DNA from 2 places in the Rummeliibacillus sp. G93 genome. Region 2 is predicted to be linked to the other one. Evidence: riboswitches for the same ligand, from Rfam matches in the RefSeq annotation. Region 2 holds a riboswitch; the other holds the start of a gene.
The links. A riboswitch is a leader RNA that binds a small molecule or an ion and turns the genes downstream of it on or off. The one in region 2 is predicted to bind FMN.
Positions count from the first base shown of each region.

Region 1: linked by a shared signal. The riboswitch ahead of M2M59_RS05690 (ECF transporter S component) and the one ahead of ribD (bifunctional diaminohydroxyphosphoribosylaminopyrimidine deaminase/5-amino-6-(5-phosphoribosylamino)uracil reductase RibD) in region 2 are both predicted to bind FMN.

Region 1 covers NZ_CP097314.1:1,146,067-1,153,424, forward strand. Annotated here, with positions in the region: gene M2M59_RS05670 (cytochrome c biogenesis protein ResB) at 1-977, shown strand, start outside; gene ccsB (c-type cytochrome biogenesis protein CcsB) at 974-2,161, shown strand; gene M2M59_RS05680 (response regulator transcription factor) at 2,391-3,107, shown strand; gene M2M59_RS05685 (ATP-binding protein) at 3,100-4,884, shown strand; FMN riboswitch at 5,006-5,142, shown strand; gene M2M59_RS05690 (ECF transporter S component) at 5,300-5,878, shown strand; gene M2M59_RS05695 (oxygen-dependent tRNA uridine(34) hydroxylase TrhO) at 6,067-7,020, shown strand; gene M2M59_RS05700 (LysR family transcriptional regulator) at 7,068-7,358, opposite strand, start outside.
Region 2 covers NZ_CP097314.1:2,979,101-2,986,458, reverse strand. Annotated here, with positions in the region: gene M2M59_RS15070 (heavy metal translocating P-type ATPase) at 1-1,340, shown strand, start outside; gene copZ (copper chaperone CopZ) at 1,371-1,580, shown strand; gene M2M59_RS15060 (DUF6612 family protein) at 1,870-2,718, shown strand; gene M2M59_RS15055 (lmo0937 family membrane protein) at 2,879-3,025, shown strand; FMN riboswitch at 3,162-3,295, shown strand; FMN riboswitch at 3,438-3,571, shown strand; FMN riboswitch at 3,716-3,846, shown strand; gene ribD (bifunctional diaminohydroxyphosphoribosylaminopyrimidine deaminase/5-amino-6-(5-phosphoribosylamino)uracil reductase RibD) at 3,999-5,084, shown strand; gene ribE (riboflavin synthase) at 5,095-5,733, shown strand; gene M2M59_RS15040 (bifunctional 3,4-dihydroxy-2-butanone-4-phosphate synthase/GTP cyclohydrolase II) at 5,752-6,942, shown strand; gene ribE (6,7-dimethyl-8-ribityllumazine synthase) at 6,958-7,358, shown strand, end outside.

The DNA.
Region 1 (7,358 bases), 1.4 Mb from region 2:
TTGGTGTAATGTTGCGCTTAATGCCTGGATTTTATATTGATGAATCCTTATGGATTCGAGAAGGCGAGACAGCATCTATTCCTGGTATGGATGGTTATTATCTACATAATAATAAATTCACCTTTGAAACGTATAAAAAAGAGGAACAAAAACAAGAGTTCAATCAATCCAAAGCTGCTGTTAATTCAATAGCAAAAAATTATCAGTCAGATGTTGTGCTGTATCAATCAAAGGATGAAGGCATTGCTGGTGAGACTCAAGATATGAAGAAAGTCGCACACCATGCAATCCAAGTAAATAAACCACTGAAATACGATGGCTATGCCCTCTATCAAATGGATTTTAAATTAAACGAATTAAAAGCAATGAATTTTAATTTAGTGAATAAGAAAACAGGAAAATCTTTAGGTGAAGTAGATATTGACTTAACAGAACCGAAAAAAGAGTATGATTTAGGAAACGGCTCAAAAGTCGAAGTTAAAGGTTACTACCCAACTTTTTCAGGTTTTGATGATGGGGAACCGCAATCTGACTCACCGCTACCTAATAATCCTGCCTTTATTTTCAAAATGTATACACCAGAGACGCCAAAGGGTGAGACAAGCTTTGTTGCAATTAAGCAAACACTTGAACCACTTGGCACAACTAAATATCAAATGAAATTCCAAAATATCGAAACTCGTAATGTTTCAGGCCTAACAATACGTAAAGATAGGACTCTCCCAATTTTAGCAATCGGTGGTATAATCTTTATGTTAGGTGTAGTAATAGGTTCATATTGGAGCCATCGTCGACTTTGGTTACAACATACAAATGATGGTCGCCTGTTGCTTGCTGCGCATACAAATAAAAACTGGTTTAGCATGAAGAAAGATTTGGATGCGGTTACTACTTATGCCCACCTGCCTTTATGGGTTGACCAGCAAGAAGAAGATGAGAAGGAAATGGAAGAAAAGGAAGGTGACAACACCTTATGAGTTTAATTGATCTGAGCAGTACGTTATTATTTATTGCTTTTATCGCTTATTTAGTAGGTACGCTATTTTTTGGTGGAGCGGTAAAAGGCGGAAAAAAAGATGCATCCGTCTCCAATAAAAAGTGGGGAACTATCGCCATTACTGTTACAATTATTGGTTTTATTGCGAACTTAGGCTATTTCATTACTCGCTGGATTTATTCTGGACATGCGCCTGTAAGTAATATGTTTGAGTTTACGACTGCATTTGGCATGTTTGTTGTCGGTGCGTTTATTCTCATTTATTTTATTTACAAACTGCCATCACTTGGCCTTTTTGCTTTGCCAATCGCCATTTTGATTATTGCTTATGCAAGTATGTTCCCAAAAGAAGTGACGCCGTTAATCCCAGCCCTTAAAAGTTATTGGCTAACTATCCATGTTATTACGGCTGCGATGGGCGAATCCATCTTAGCCATTAGTGCTGTAGCTGGTTTGATTTATCTCATGAAGAGCGTTGATACACAAAAACGTACAAAGAGCAGCATTTGGCTAGAAATCGTCATGTATGCTGGCGTACTTGTATTAGGATTTGTGATTGTAACTACTATTTTTAAATTAATGGATTATAATGCTGACTTCACCTATGTAGATAAAAATGGCGCTACACAAGAAATTACTTACAACACGCCGGCTCTATTCGGTATGCATGAATATGAAATGAAATCTCCAGACAAGATGAAACCTTTAGCTGCCATGCCGGCATTAGTAAATGCGAAAAAATTAACGACAGTAGTTTGGTCCATACTCTTTGGCTCAATCTTGTATATTATCATTCGTTTAATTCTTCGCAAATCCATTAGCCGTGCAATCCAACCACTTACAAAACGAGTAAATATGCAGTTGTTGGATGAAGTTGGTTATCGATCTGTACTAATTGGTTTCCCTGTCTTTTCACTTGGTGCGCTAGTCTTCGCTATGATTTGGGCACAAGAAGCTTGGTCAAGATTCTGGGGATGGGATCCTAAAGAAGTTTGGGCTCTTATTACTTGGTTATTCTATGCGGCATTTCTTCACCTGCGTTTATCTAAAGGGTGGCAAGGACAAAAATCAGCATGGCTTGCAGTAATCGGGTTTGTTATTATTATGTTCAATCTTGTAGCAGTTAACTTGATTATTGCTGGTCTACATTCTTATGCTGGATAAAAACTAATTAAAGCAATAAACCTAACAACTATAGTTAAATATAGTTAGATATAAGGTTAGCTTGATAATTCACAATGAGAATACGCTGTAATGACTAGAGTACTTGTCTTTAGATGCTGTTTCTATGACAAAAGAAAAGCCTTTTTTCTCTTATGAGAAAAAGGCTTTTCTTTTCATTTTCTATTAAGAATTGTACAATAATACTATAGCATACTGGGAGGCATGTACAGTGACTGAACAAATTTCAATATTAATAGTTGATGATGAGGAAAGAATTCGTCGACTTATCAGAATGTATCTTGAGCGTGAAGGATACATAGTAGAAGAAGCAGAAAATGGAGAAGAAGCGGTAGAAAAAGCATTAACCAATGATTACCGCTGTATTCTTTTAGATATTATGATGCCGAAGAAAGATGGTTTAGAAGCCTGCGAGGAAATTCGTGAGAAGAAATCAACACCAATTATTTTATTAACAGCAAAAGGTGAAGAGGCTAATAGGGTCCAAGGCTTTGAAACTGGAGCGGACGATTATATTGTAAAGCCATTTAGCCCTCGGGAAGTAGTACTACGAGTAAAAGCTATTCTACGCAGATCGGCAGCCTTTTCACCCGTAACAGTGACATCGGTTTCGAAGGATTTAGTTGTGTTCCCGCATTTGACTATTGACAATGATGCACATCGCGTTTCAGCGGATGGCGTAGAAGTGAATCTAACACCGAAGGAATATGAATTGCTTTATTATTTGGCAAAAGCACCAGATAAAGTATTTGACCGAGAACAGCTATTGAAAGAAGTATGGCATTATGATTTCTTCGGTGATCTGCGTACAGTTGATACACATGTCAAAAGACTTCGTGAAAAATTAAATCGTGTATCGGAAAATGCTGCAAAAATGATTGTAACTGTTTGGGGAGTAGGCTATAAATTTGAGGTAGTGAATGATTAGGATATGGGGCAGTGTAGTCGGGAAGCTATGGGTAACCATATTGCTTCTCGTTTCATTTGTTTTATTTGTATTCACAGTATTGATGCTTGAATTTTTATCCAAATACCATACCCAACAATCTGAAGCCCTACTAAGACAAGAAGCAACTACCATCGCACGAGTCGTCGATGACCATAAATCGATTGCCTCTACTAAATCCATAATACATGATATATTAAGCGATGAAACAAATGCAGTTATTGCAGACAAGCCTGGTGATGATCTATTTTCTTTGCAAGAAGGGGTCAATTCAGAAAAGATTAAAGAACGGATTATTCGTGAAAAATCCTTCAATAAAGCTTTTACTTCATCTAAACCCATTGTGAAAGAAATGATGCTTCCTTCCTCGACCGAGAAGGACCATGTTGAATCGTATATTGTTTTAGCCTTTCCTTTAAATGTTGAGAAGATGGAGCATAGTGTCGTCTTTATCTATCAAAGTCCTGATGCGATCCATCGAACATCAAAAGAAACAACAAAGATTGTATTTCTATCAGCTATTATAGCCTTTCTATTAACAACTTTCTTTGCCTTTTTCTTATCAACGCGTATCACATCCCCTTTATTGAAAATTCGTGAAGCGGCGTTTGAATTAGCGAAGGGACACTTTGATAAAAAGGTACCGGTACTGCAAAATGACGAAATTGGTCAGCTAGGGATAGCCTTTAACCAAATGGGTAAGCAGCTCAAGCACCATATGGAAGTTATCAACCAAGAAAAAGAACAACTTTCAAGCATTCTAACTTCGATGACAGATGCTGTTATTACATTTAATAGTGAAAGAAGTATCATATTAAGCAACCCTCCCGCGGATCTCTTGCTTCAGAAATGGGCGATCAAAAAACGAGATGAACACCAATTGATCCCTAATGAAATTTACCATATGCTTGACCATGTCTTAGAAATGGAAGAAGTATTAAGAGAAGAGTTGGAAATGGAAGGGGCATATTTTTTAATCTCTATAAGCCCTCTCTATAGCGGCGATTCTGTTCGGGGGGCTGTTGCTGTGCTTCGTGATAAAACAGAAGAACATCGCTTGGATAAGTTGCGTTCTGACTTTATCGCAAATGTATCACATGAACTAAGAACGCCGATTGCTATGCTGCAAGGCTATAGTGAAGCTATTATCGATGATGTCGTATCTAGTGAGGAAGAACGGAATGAAATGATACGAATTATCTATGATGAATCACAGAGAATGGGTAGGTTAGTTACAGACTTGCTAGATTTGGCGAGGATGGAATCGGGGAACATCACCTTATATAAAGAAGTAGTACCTATTACGCCCGTGTTCGAACGAATTACCCAGAAATTTGTGCAAGCAGCAAGAGAAAAGCATATCACGCTAACCTACTCATCGTCATTTGATGATGTGACACTGATTAGTTTAGATGAAGACCGTATTGAGCAAGTCCTAACCAATTTAATTGACAATGCCATTCGCCATACAAGGGAAAAAGGTATAGTACAAGTTGTTGTCGATCAGCAGCAAGACTACGCGCGTATCCAAGTAAAGGATAATGGCGCAGGTATTCCAAAAGAAGACATAGAATATGTATTTGAGCGATTCTATAAGGCTGATAAAGCAAGAACTAGGGGAAAAGGCGGCACAGGATTAGGACTTGCGATTACTAAAAATATTATTGAAGCACATAAAGGAAGGATCTTGGTAGAAAGTGAAGTGGATGTGGGTACAAGTTTTATTTTCTACTTGCCGTTAGCCAAGATCAGTAAGTAAATTTTAATAGTTAAAAACGCCAGCATAAAGATGCTGGCGTTTTTTGTTACAACGAATGGTGCAACTCTCTTTACAAAGTTCTAAATCTCTTATATAGTGGAATTGTAATAAAAACATATTGATTCATCTTCGGGGCAGGGTGAAATTCCCGATCGGCGGTATTAGAGGCATTTTGACCTCTTGAGCCCGCGAGCCGTTAAGGCAGGACTTGGTGAGAATCCAGGGCCGACAGTATAGTCTGGATGGGAGAAGGTGAAGGTACGGTCGTCTGTGCATTTTTTTGTTGAATGCGAAGACGTTTATTTGACTATGCCTAACTCTCCCTTAAGCGAATTTTTGCTTAGGGGTTTATTTGTTCATAATCAAAACGGGCCTTTCCTCTTTTTGAAGTGAATCGCAAAAGGAGAGAAAAACGTTGAAGAACACACGTCTACAAAAAATGGTGACGATTGGAATGTTGAGCAGTATTTCATTTGTATTAATGATTTTTAACTTTCCATTGCCTCCATTCCCGGCTTTTCTAGAAGTCGACTTTAGTGATATCCCAGCTCTTTTGGCAACAATTACAATGGGACCTGTTGCAGGAATAACAGTAGAAGTCATCAAAAATGTGCTAGATTGGTTTTATAAAGGCAGCCCAACAGGTGTGCCAGTAGGACATTTGGCAAATATTACAACAGGTATATTATTTATTATGCCGGTTTACTTTGTATATAAACGTTTAACAACTACCAAAGGGCTTTCAACTGGATTAGTGGTCGGTACAATTTCAATGGCTATAGGAATGAGCGTTCTTAATTATTTCTTATTTATGCCGATGTATTCCTACTTTTTAAATGTACCAACTGAGACAGGAGCTGTCCTAACAAAAACAATTGTGACGGGTATATTGCCTTTTAATATTATTAAAGGTATTATCCTAACAGCTATCTTCTTACTTCTAGCTTCAAACATGAAAAAGTGGATACAAAAACAGCAAAAACAATATATGTAAAAATAGATTGCTAGCTTATGATAAATAAGCTAGCTTTTTTTGTTTAATGGAGTTCGAGCTAATGAGCCCCTTTTTTCTTTAAATTATAGTATAATAGATAAGTCGTTTTAAAAGCCAAGATTTATCGGCGTCTAAAAATTACTGACCCCGTCTTAATATCTTGTAAATATGAAAGATAGGTGAAATAAATGAAATATCAAGTTTTATTATATTATTTCTATACAAAAATTGAAGATCCTGCGCAATTTGCTCAGGAGCATCTAGCATACTGCCAATCAAATGAATTAAAAGGCCGTATATTGGTTGCTCCAGAAGGAATCAATGGTACACTTTCTGGAACTGTAGAAGCTACAAATGCATATATGGATTATATGCGAAACAATCCACTTTTTGATGGAATTGTTTTTAAAATAGATGAAGCAGAGGGCCATGCCTTTAAAAAAATGCATGTACGTCCGAAAGATGAATTGGTGAATCTCCATTTAGAAGAAGATATTAATCCAAATGAATTAACCGGTGAATATTTAGAACCAGCAGAGTTTTTGAAAAGAATGCAAGAAGATAATACAGTTGTGATAGATGCACGTAACACATATGAATATGATCTGGGACATTTTAGAGGTGCCATTCGTCCAGATATTCAAACATTCCGCGAATTGCCAGAGTGGATTAATGAAAATAAAGAGCAATTTGAAGGTAAGCAAATCTTGACATATTGCACGGGCGGCATTCGTTGTGAAAAATTCTCTGGATGGATGAAGAGAGAAGGCTTTGACAATGTGGCTCAGCTTCACGGAGGCATTGTCACATATGGTAAAGATGAAGTAGCTAAAGGACAATTATGGGATGGCCAATGCTATGTGTTCGATGAACGAATTGCGGTTCCAGTTAACCAAGTAGAACATGTCATCGTTGGTAGAGACCACTTTGATGGTGAACCTTGTGAGCGTTATATAAATTGTGCAAATCCTGAATGCAATAAACAAATCTTATGTTCGGAAGAAAATGAAGATAAGCATCTAGGTGGTTGTACGCATGAATGTAGGGTGCATCCAAGAAACCGTTATATTGCTAAACATCAATTAACTGAAAGTGAAGTACTAGATCGTCTAGCGCAAATTGGCGAAACGATTGCTAAATAGATATTGAAAAAAGCAAAACGCACAGGGCGTTTTGCTTTTTTTTATAACTATTTTTTATTCTTAAAATATTGAAGAATAAATTGTCGGAATTGCTTAGCACCTGGAGATAGATAACGTTCTAAAGACCAAGCCATCCCAATGACCCTTTCTAATTTTAAATCGCTAATTTTTATTTTCGCCATCCTATTTGGATTTATTTCTTCTCCGTCAGGCAATATGGAAACACCTAATCCTGCGGCCACGAAACCTGCTACCGTGGCTACCTCATCCCCTTCAAATGTAATTGTCGGAGTTAAGCCTGCTTGATTTAGCGCTTCATCAATCTGAATGCGCAAGGC
Region 2 (7,358 bases):
CTATCCCGATTGAAAAAGATCCGGGTGCCAAACTCATTGGTTCAACGATCAATAAAAACGGATCAATTGAAATGGAAGCAACCAAAGTAGGAAAAGATACAGCACTTGCATCCATCGTAAAAGTAGTCGAAGAAGCGCAAGGCTCGAAAGCGCCAATTCAACGTTTAGCGGATGTCATATCAGGCTACTTCGTACCCATTGTTATTGGGATTGCTGTGGTAACCTTTGCCATCTGGATTCTATTTGTAGAGCCTGGCCAATTTGAGCCTGCACTAGTCGCAGCGATTGCTGTACTAGTTATTGCCTGTCCATGTGCATTAGGGCTCGCAACACCAACTTCTATTATGGTAGGTACAGGAAGAGCTGCCGAAAGTGGAATTCTTTTTAAAGGTGGAGAGCATTTAGAAAGAACCCATCAATTACAAGCAATCGTCCTAGATAAAACAGGAACCATTACAAAAGGGAAACCTGAAGTAACTGATTTCTATGGTGACACAGAAGCATTGCAGCTGTTAGCAAGTGCAGAAAAGGGTTCAGAACACCCGCTTGCAGGTGCTATTGTAGCCTATGCGACAGAGAATGATATTGACTTCGTAGATGTAGAGTCATTTAACGCAATTCCTGGTCATGGGATCCAAGCAGAGATAGCTGGAAAACAAGTACTAGTCGGTAATCGAAAATTAATGATTGATCATCAAGTTGATATTGAAGGCAAGGATGAAAAATTAACCGAATTTGAAACTGAAGGCAAGACGGCGATGCTGTTGGCAATTGACGGTACGTATCGCGGTATTGTAGCAGTAGCGGATACAATTAAGGAAACAGCTCCACAAGCTATCAAAGAGTTAAAAGAACAAGGTCTGGAAGTAATTATGCTGACAGGCGATAATGAAAGAACAGCAGAGGCTATTGCGAAACAAGTAGGCATTGATCATGTCATCGCGCAAGTATTGCCTGAAGAAAAAGCAGATAAAGTAAAAGAAATCCAAGCACAGGGTAAAAAAGTAGCAATGGTTGGCGATGGTGTTAACGATGCCCCTGCCCTTGTGACAGCAGATATCGGGATTGCGATTGGCACAGGTACAGAAGTGGCTATTGAAGCAGCCGATGTGACTATCTTAGGCGGCGAGCTGCTGCTTATACCAAAGGCGATCAAAATCAGTCATGCAACCATTCGCAATATCCGCCAAAACCTATTTTGGGCATTCGGCTATAATACAGCTGGCATCCCTGTAGCAGCCATCGGTTTACTAGCTCCATGGATAGCAGGTGCTGCTATGGCATTAAGCTCAGTTAGTGTTGTGACAAACTCGCTTCGATTGAAACGGATAAAATTATAAGCGGTACACTTTGAAGGAGGTGAATACAGAATGGAAACGAAAACATTAGCCGTACAAGGTATGTCTTGCGGTCATTGCAAATCTTCAGTAGAAGGTGCTTTGAATCAATTGGATGGCGTATCATCAGCTGAAGTAAATTTAGAGGCTGGTAATGTAGCTGTTGCTTATGATGATTCAAAAGTAACGCTTGCTGCTATGAAAGAAGCGATTGAAGAACAAGGCTATGATGTGGAAGCATAATGCAAAAAGAAGAAGCTGATTTCCTATATGGAAACCAGCTTTTTTATTTTATGAAGAGGTGTTAACTACTAATAAAAAGTGGGAAAAGGCAATATCATACTAGTTCTATGGAAACAAACATAAGAAGACATAATACTCAGTGTGAGAAATTTGTATTAATTCATATGTCACCTTCCTTTTATTCCATTGAAATACAAAAAAATTAAAAATAGTAAATATGGTTGACTGCATTTTTTAGTGCTTCCTTTATACTAAATTGTAGGACGAAATATAAAAGAAGGAAGTGGAAGTGTTGAAAAAAATTCTTTCCCTTACAATGGGATTACTTTTGGTATTTATGCTAGGAGCATGTAACTCAAAGGCAGAACCAGTAAACAAACAAAATGGGTCTACTGCCAAAGCTGATTCAGGTTTGACATTAGAGCAAGTATTTAAAAAATCTACTGAAGCCTCTAAAAACTTAAAAAGTTACAGAACAAAAATGGAAGTTATACAAAATATCAATTCTGGTCAAAATAATGTAGAGACAGATACAGGTATCATCATGGATGTAGTTCAAAACCCTATGTCTTTCTATCAAAAGTTAATGATGAAGGCTCCAGAGTCTGACAAAATGATTCAAACAAAGAGCTATTTTACAAAGGACGGTATGTTTACGTATGATCCAAATTCAAAAAAATGGATGAAGTTCCCAGCGGAAATGGCGGATCAATTAGCGCAAGCTTCCAATCAACAAACAGATCCTATGGCAGAGATTAAGCAACTGAAGAAATTCGTCAAGGACTTTAAATTTAAACAAAATGATAAAAACTATATCCTATTATTAAATGCTTCAGGTGAAAAGTTCACTCATTTCATTCAAGAAAAGGTTCAAAAAACATTGCCAGCTGGAATGGCTAATTCTGCTGAATTGTTGAAAGATATGAAAATCAACAAAGTAGATTATGAGATTCATATCGATAAAAAGACATTTTATCCGACTATGTTAAATCTCAACATGGACATGTCATTAAATGCTCAAGGTCAACCAGTAAAGATAAAACAAGAGATCATGAGCAAGTATGAGAAATATAATCAAATTAAAGAAATAGTAGTGCCGGAAAAAGTAAAGAAAAAAGCAGTTGAAATTAATTCTTAATGAATTGAACTTCTATATAGTGATTAGACCAATTTTGCAGATTAGCAGCAGAATTATTGCGAGTGAAGATAATTTGGCAAGCATTTGTTTAGTAAATTGTTCTGCGGGGTAATAAATAAATGTAAATAAATTTAAATTATCTGCAGAAAGGATGTTTATGATGCTTTGGACGTTAATAGGACTTCTAGTTCTTTTCTGGGTACTAGGCCTTATATTCCATATTGGCGGAGGATTAATTCATATTCTTCTTGTCATTGCGCTGATTGTCTTTATTGTTCGCCTTTTCACTGGAACAGCACGAAGTTGAACGACGTAGCGTATAATAGAAAATAATAAAGAGTGCCTTAGAAGAGAATGCTTCTAAGGCACTCTTTTTTGAAGTGATTAAGATTAATAGCTTTCTTTTTTGTTTTACTAAGTTTATAATGATTTCGAATAAAAGAATATTCCTTCGGGGTCGGGTGAAATTCCCAATCGACGGTGATGAAGCAATTCTAAGCCCGTGAGCCTTTTTTAAAGGCAGGATTTTGGTGAGAATCCAAAGCCGACAGTATAGTCTGGATGGGAGAAGGATGTAGAGCAAGCTGAATGCCTTGTGAAGAAAAATATACTTCAATAGGTTTATTTAGTAATGACTTTTACATACGAATTCCAACACAACCCCGTAGAGAAATCTATGGGTTTTTCTTTTTTCTGAAACTCATACACAATTTTATATGGTTGTCCTTCGGGGTCGGGTGAAATTCCCAATCGACGGTGATGAAGCAATTCTAAGCCCGTGAGCCTTTTTTAAAGGCAGGATTTTGGTGAGAATCCAAAGCCGACAGTATAGTCTGGATGGGAGAAGGATGTAGAGCAAGCTGAATGCCTTATGAAGAAAAAAAGCACTTCAATAGGTTTATTTGGTGATGTCTTTGCAGCCAAATTCCACAATGTACCCCGTAGAGAAATCTATGGGTTTTTCTTTTTTCTAAAGCTCATACACAATTTTATATGGTTTGTCCTTCGGGGTCGGGTGAAATTCCCAATCGACGGTGATGAAGTAATTCTAAGCCCGTGAGCCTTTTTTAGGCAGGATTTGGTGAGAATCCAAAGCCGACAGTATAGTCTGGATGGGAGAAGGACGTATGGTGAGTGGTACCAGCCTTTGGAAGAAAAATACACCTTCCTAGGTTTATTTAGTGCACCCATTTTTACATACAATCTCCTAAACTCCTTAGTTGACAATAGCTAAGGGGTTTTCTATTTGTAATGAACTACAACAGATAGGGAGGAAAGAAATGACGGATGAATTTTATATGAGCCTTGCTTTAGATTTAGCAGGAACTACTAAGCAGCAAACGTCGCCAAATCCGGCAGTAGGAGCCGTTATTGTTTCAAATGGCGAAATAGTAGGCCTTGGCGCACATTTAAAGGCGGGGGGCCCGCATGCTGAAATTCATGCCCTACGAATGGCAGGATCACAAGCGAATGGAAGCACTGTTTATGTAACGCTGGAACCTTGCAGCCATTACGGAAAAACACCTCCTTGTGCTAACGCATTAATTGAAGCAGGTGTAAGTCGTGTAGTCATCGCTGCACAGGATCCCAATCCATTAGTTGCGGGCAAAGGATTGCAGCTTTTAAGAGATGCTGGGATTGAAGTAACAACAGATATTTTGCTAGAAAGAGCGCAGGCGTTAAATAAAGAATTCTTTGCTTATATTCAACAACGAAAACCGTTTGTTACTTTAAAACAGGCCATCACATTAGACGGTAAAATAGCAGCAAAAAGAGGAATCGGAGAGCAAATTACAAGTGAGGAATCACAGGTGGATGTTCATAAGGATCGCGAAAATCATGATGCCATTTTAGTAGGAATCGGCACGGTATGTTCAGACAATCCACGCCTTACCAATCGACTTGGAAATACAAAGAAGCAACCGATTCGAATAATTTTAGACACGCATTTAAGGATTACGCCAGATAGATTGGTGATAATGGATAGTTCCGCGCCAACGTGGATTGTAACAGGTTCAAAAGCTTCAGCAGAAAAGATTGCACAGTTAAGCCAGATATCACATGTGAAAATTCTGCAGCTTACAAAACCTTTAATTGACATAGAAGAATTATTACTAGAGCTGGGAAAACGCCAGATTATGAAGCTGTATGTAGAAGGCGGCCAAACGGTCAATGCAAGTTTTTTGAAATCCGGTTCAGTAAATCAATTAATCACATATATAGCGCCTAAAATTGTCGGTGGGAAAAATGCTATTCCAATGTTTTCTGACTTAGGAGTGACACAAATGGAGGATGCTTTGGAACTCGAATTGCAAGAAATCCACAAAATCGGTGAAGATTTGAAAATAGTATCTGTATTGAAATGAGGTGGAATTGATTTTTACTGGAATAGTAGAAGATATAGGCAAGGTCAAAGCAATCAAACGTGGTGGCCAAAGTATGCAATTAACAATAGAATCTCGAAAGATAACAGATGACATTCATTTAGGTGACAGCATTGCCATTAATGGGGTTTGTTTAACGGTTACCTCTTTTTCGGAAAGTGCCTTTACGGTTGATGTAATGCCGGAGACAGTGAAAGGGACGAGTATTCAATCATTGCAATTGGGTCATAGTATCAATTTAGAACGAGCAATGCCGGCAAATGGCCGTTTTGGCGGGCATTTTGTATCTGGACATGTGGATGGTACAGGTATTATTTTGCGCAAGCGCAAAGTGGAGAATGCGATATATATTGATATTGGTATTGCAGAGGAGCTCAGAAAATATTGTATTTTAAAAGGCTCGGTAGCTATTGATGGCATCAGCCTTACTATTTTCGATATTCAGCCACGCCAGCTCACAGTTTCAATCATTCCGCATACTTTAAGTGAGACAGTGTTAGGCATAAAAAAGGAACAGGATCTTGTCAATATTGAAAATGATTTGCTTGGCAAATACGTGATTCAGCATGCTGAGAGGCAACAAAAAGAAACACCAATGACGATGGATTTTTTAATGCAAAATGGATTTTAAAAAGAGGCGGTGTTTAATATGTTTCATTCAATAGAAGAGGCAATACAAGATTTGAAAAAAGGAAAAATGATTATTGTAGTGGATGATGAAAATCGTGAAAACGAAGGAGATTTACTCGTCCTTGCGGAGTATGCAACACCCGAAAACATCAATTTCATGGCTACTTATGGTAGAGGATTAATTTGTACGCCAGTATCACAGGAGCTGGCGGAACACCTTGAACTTTATCCAATGGTTCACAACAATACAGACAATCACCAAACAGCCTTTACAGTGAGCATTGACTATAAGGATACAACCACAGGCATTAGTGCATTTGAACGTTCGGAAACCATTATGCAGCTATTAAACAAAGATGCAGGTGAGGCTGACTTTCGGCGACCGGGACATGTTTTTCCACTCATTGCTAAAGAGAATGGCGTTCTCGAACGCCAAGGGCATACTGAAGCAGCAATTGATTTTGCTAGGATTTGCGGCAGTGAACCCGCAGCCGTTATCTGTGAAATTATGAGCGATAATGGTGAAATGTCTAGAGTACCGGAATTACTAGTGTTAGCTGAAAAATATAATTTAAAAATCGTTACCATTGCAGACCTCATTCGCTATCGTTATATCCATGAAAAACTAGCAAAACGCGAAGCATCTGTGAAAATGCCTACAACACTTGGTGAATTCCAAATGGTTGGCTATTCAAACAAAATAGATAGCAAAGAGCATATAGCTTTAGTAAAAGGGGAGTTGCGGGAGGAAGATGCTCCGTTAGTGCGTATTCACTCGGAATGCTTGACGGGAGACGTGTTTCATTCAAATCGGTGCGATTGCGGACCGCAATTGGAGAAGGCGATAGAAAAGATTGAAGCTGCTGGTACAGGTGTCATTCTTTACATGCATCAAGAAGGCAGAGGGATTGGACTGTTAAATAAACTGAAAGCCTATGAGCTTCAAGAGCAGGGCTTGGATACAGTGGAAGCAAATGAACAATTGGGCTTTCCAGCTGAAATGCGTGATTATGGACTTTGTGCCCAAATGCTCCGCGACTTGGGTGTAACTAGGGTTCGCTTAATGACGAACAACCCAGAGAAAGTAGAAGGGCTAAGGAAATATGGAATTGAGATTGTAGAACGAGTAGCGCTTGAAACTGAGGCTGTTGCTGAAAATCAATATTATTTACAAACGAAAAAAATAAAAATGAATCATATTCTTGCATAGGGAGTGTTACAACACATGGGACAAGTATTAGAAGCACAATTAATAGGAACTGATTTAAAAATAGGGATTGTTGTAGGTAGATTTAATGAATTTATAAATGCCAAATTGCTAGGCGGAGCAATGGATGGTTTAAAACGCCATGGCGTATCTGAAGATGATATAGATGTAGCTTGGGTGCCGGGAGCATTCGAGGTACCATTTATTGCAAAGAAATTGGCGGATACGAAGAAATATGACGCCATTATTGGTCTAGGTACGGTGATTAGAGGCTCCACATCTCATTATGATTATGTTTGCAATGAAGCGGCTAAAGGAATTGCAAATGTTGGATTAACTACTGGAGTGCCGGTTATCTTTGGTATTGTTACAACGGAAAACATCGAACAAGCAATCGAACGTTCTGGAACTAAATCAGG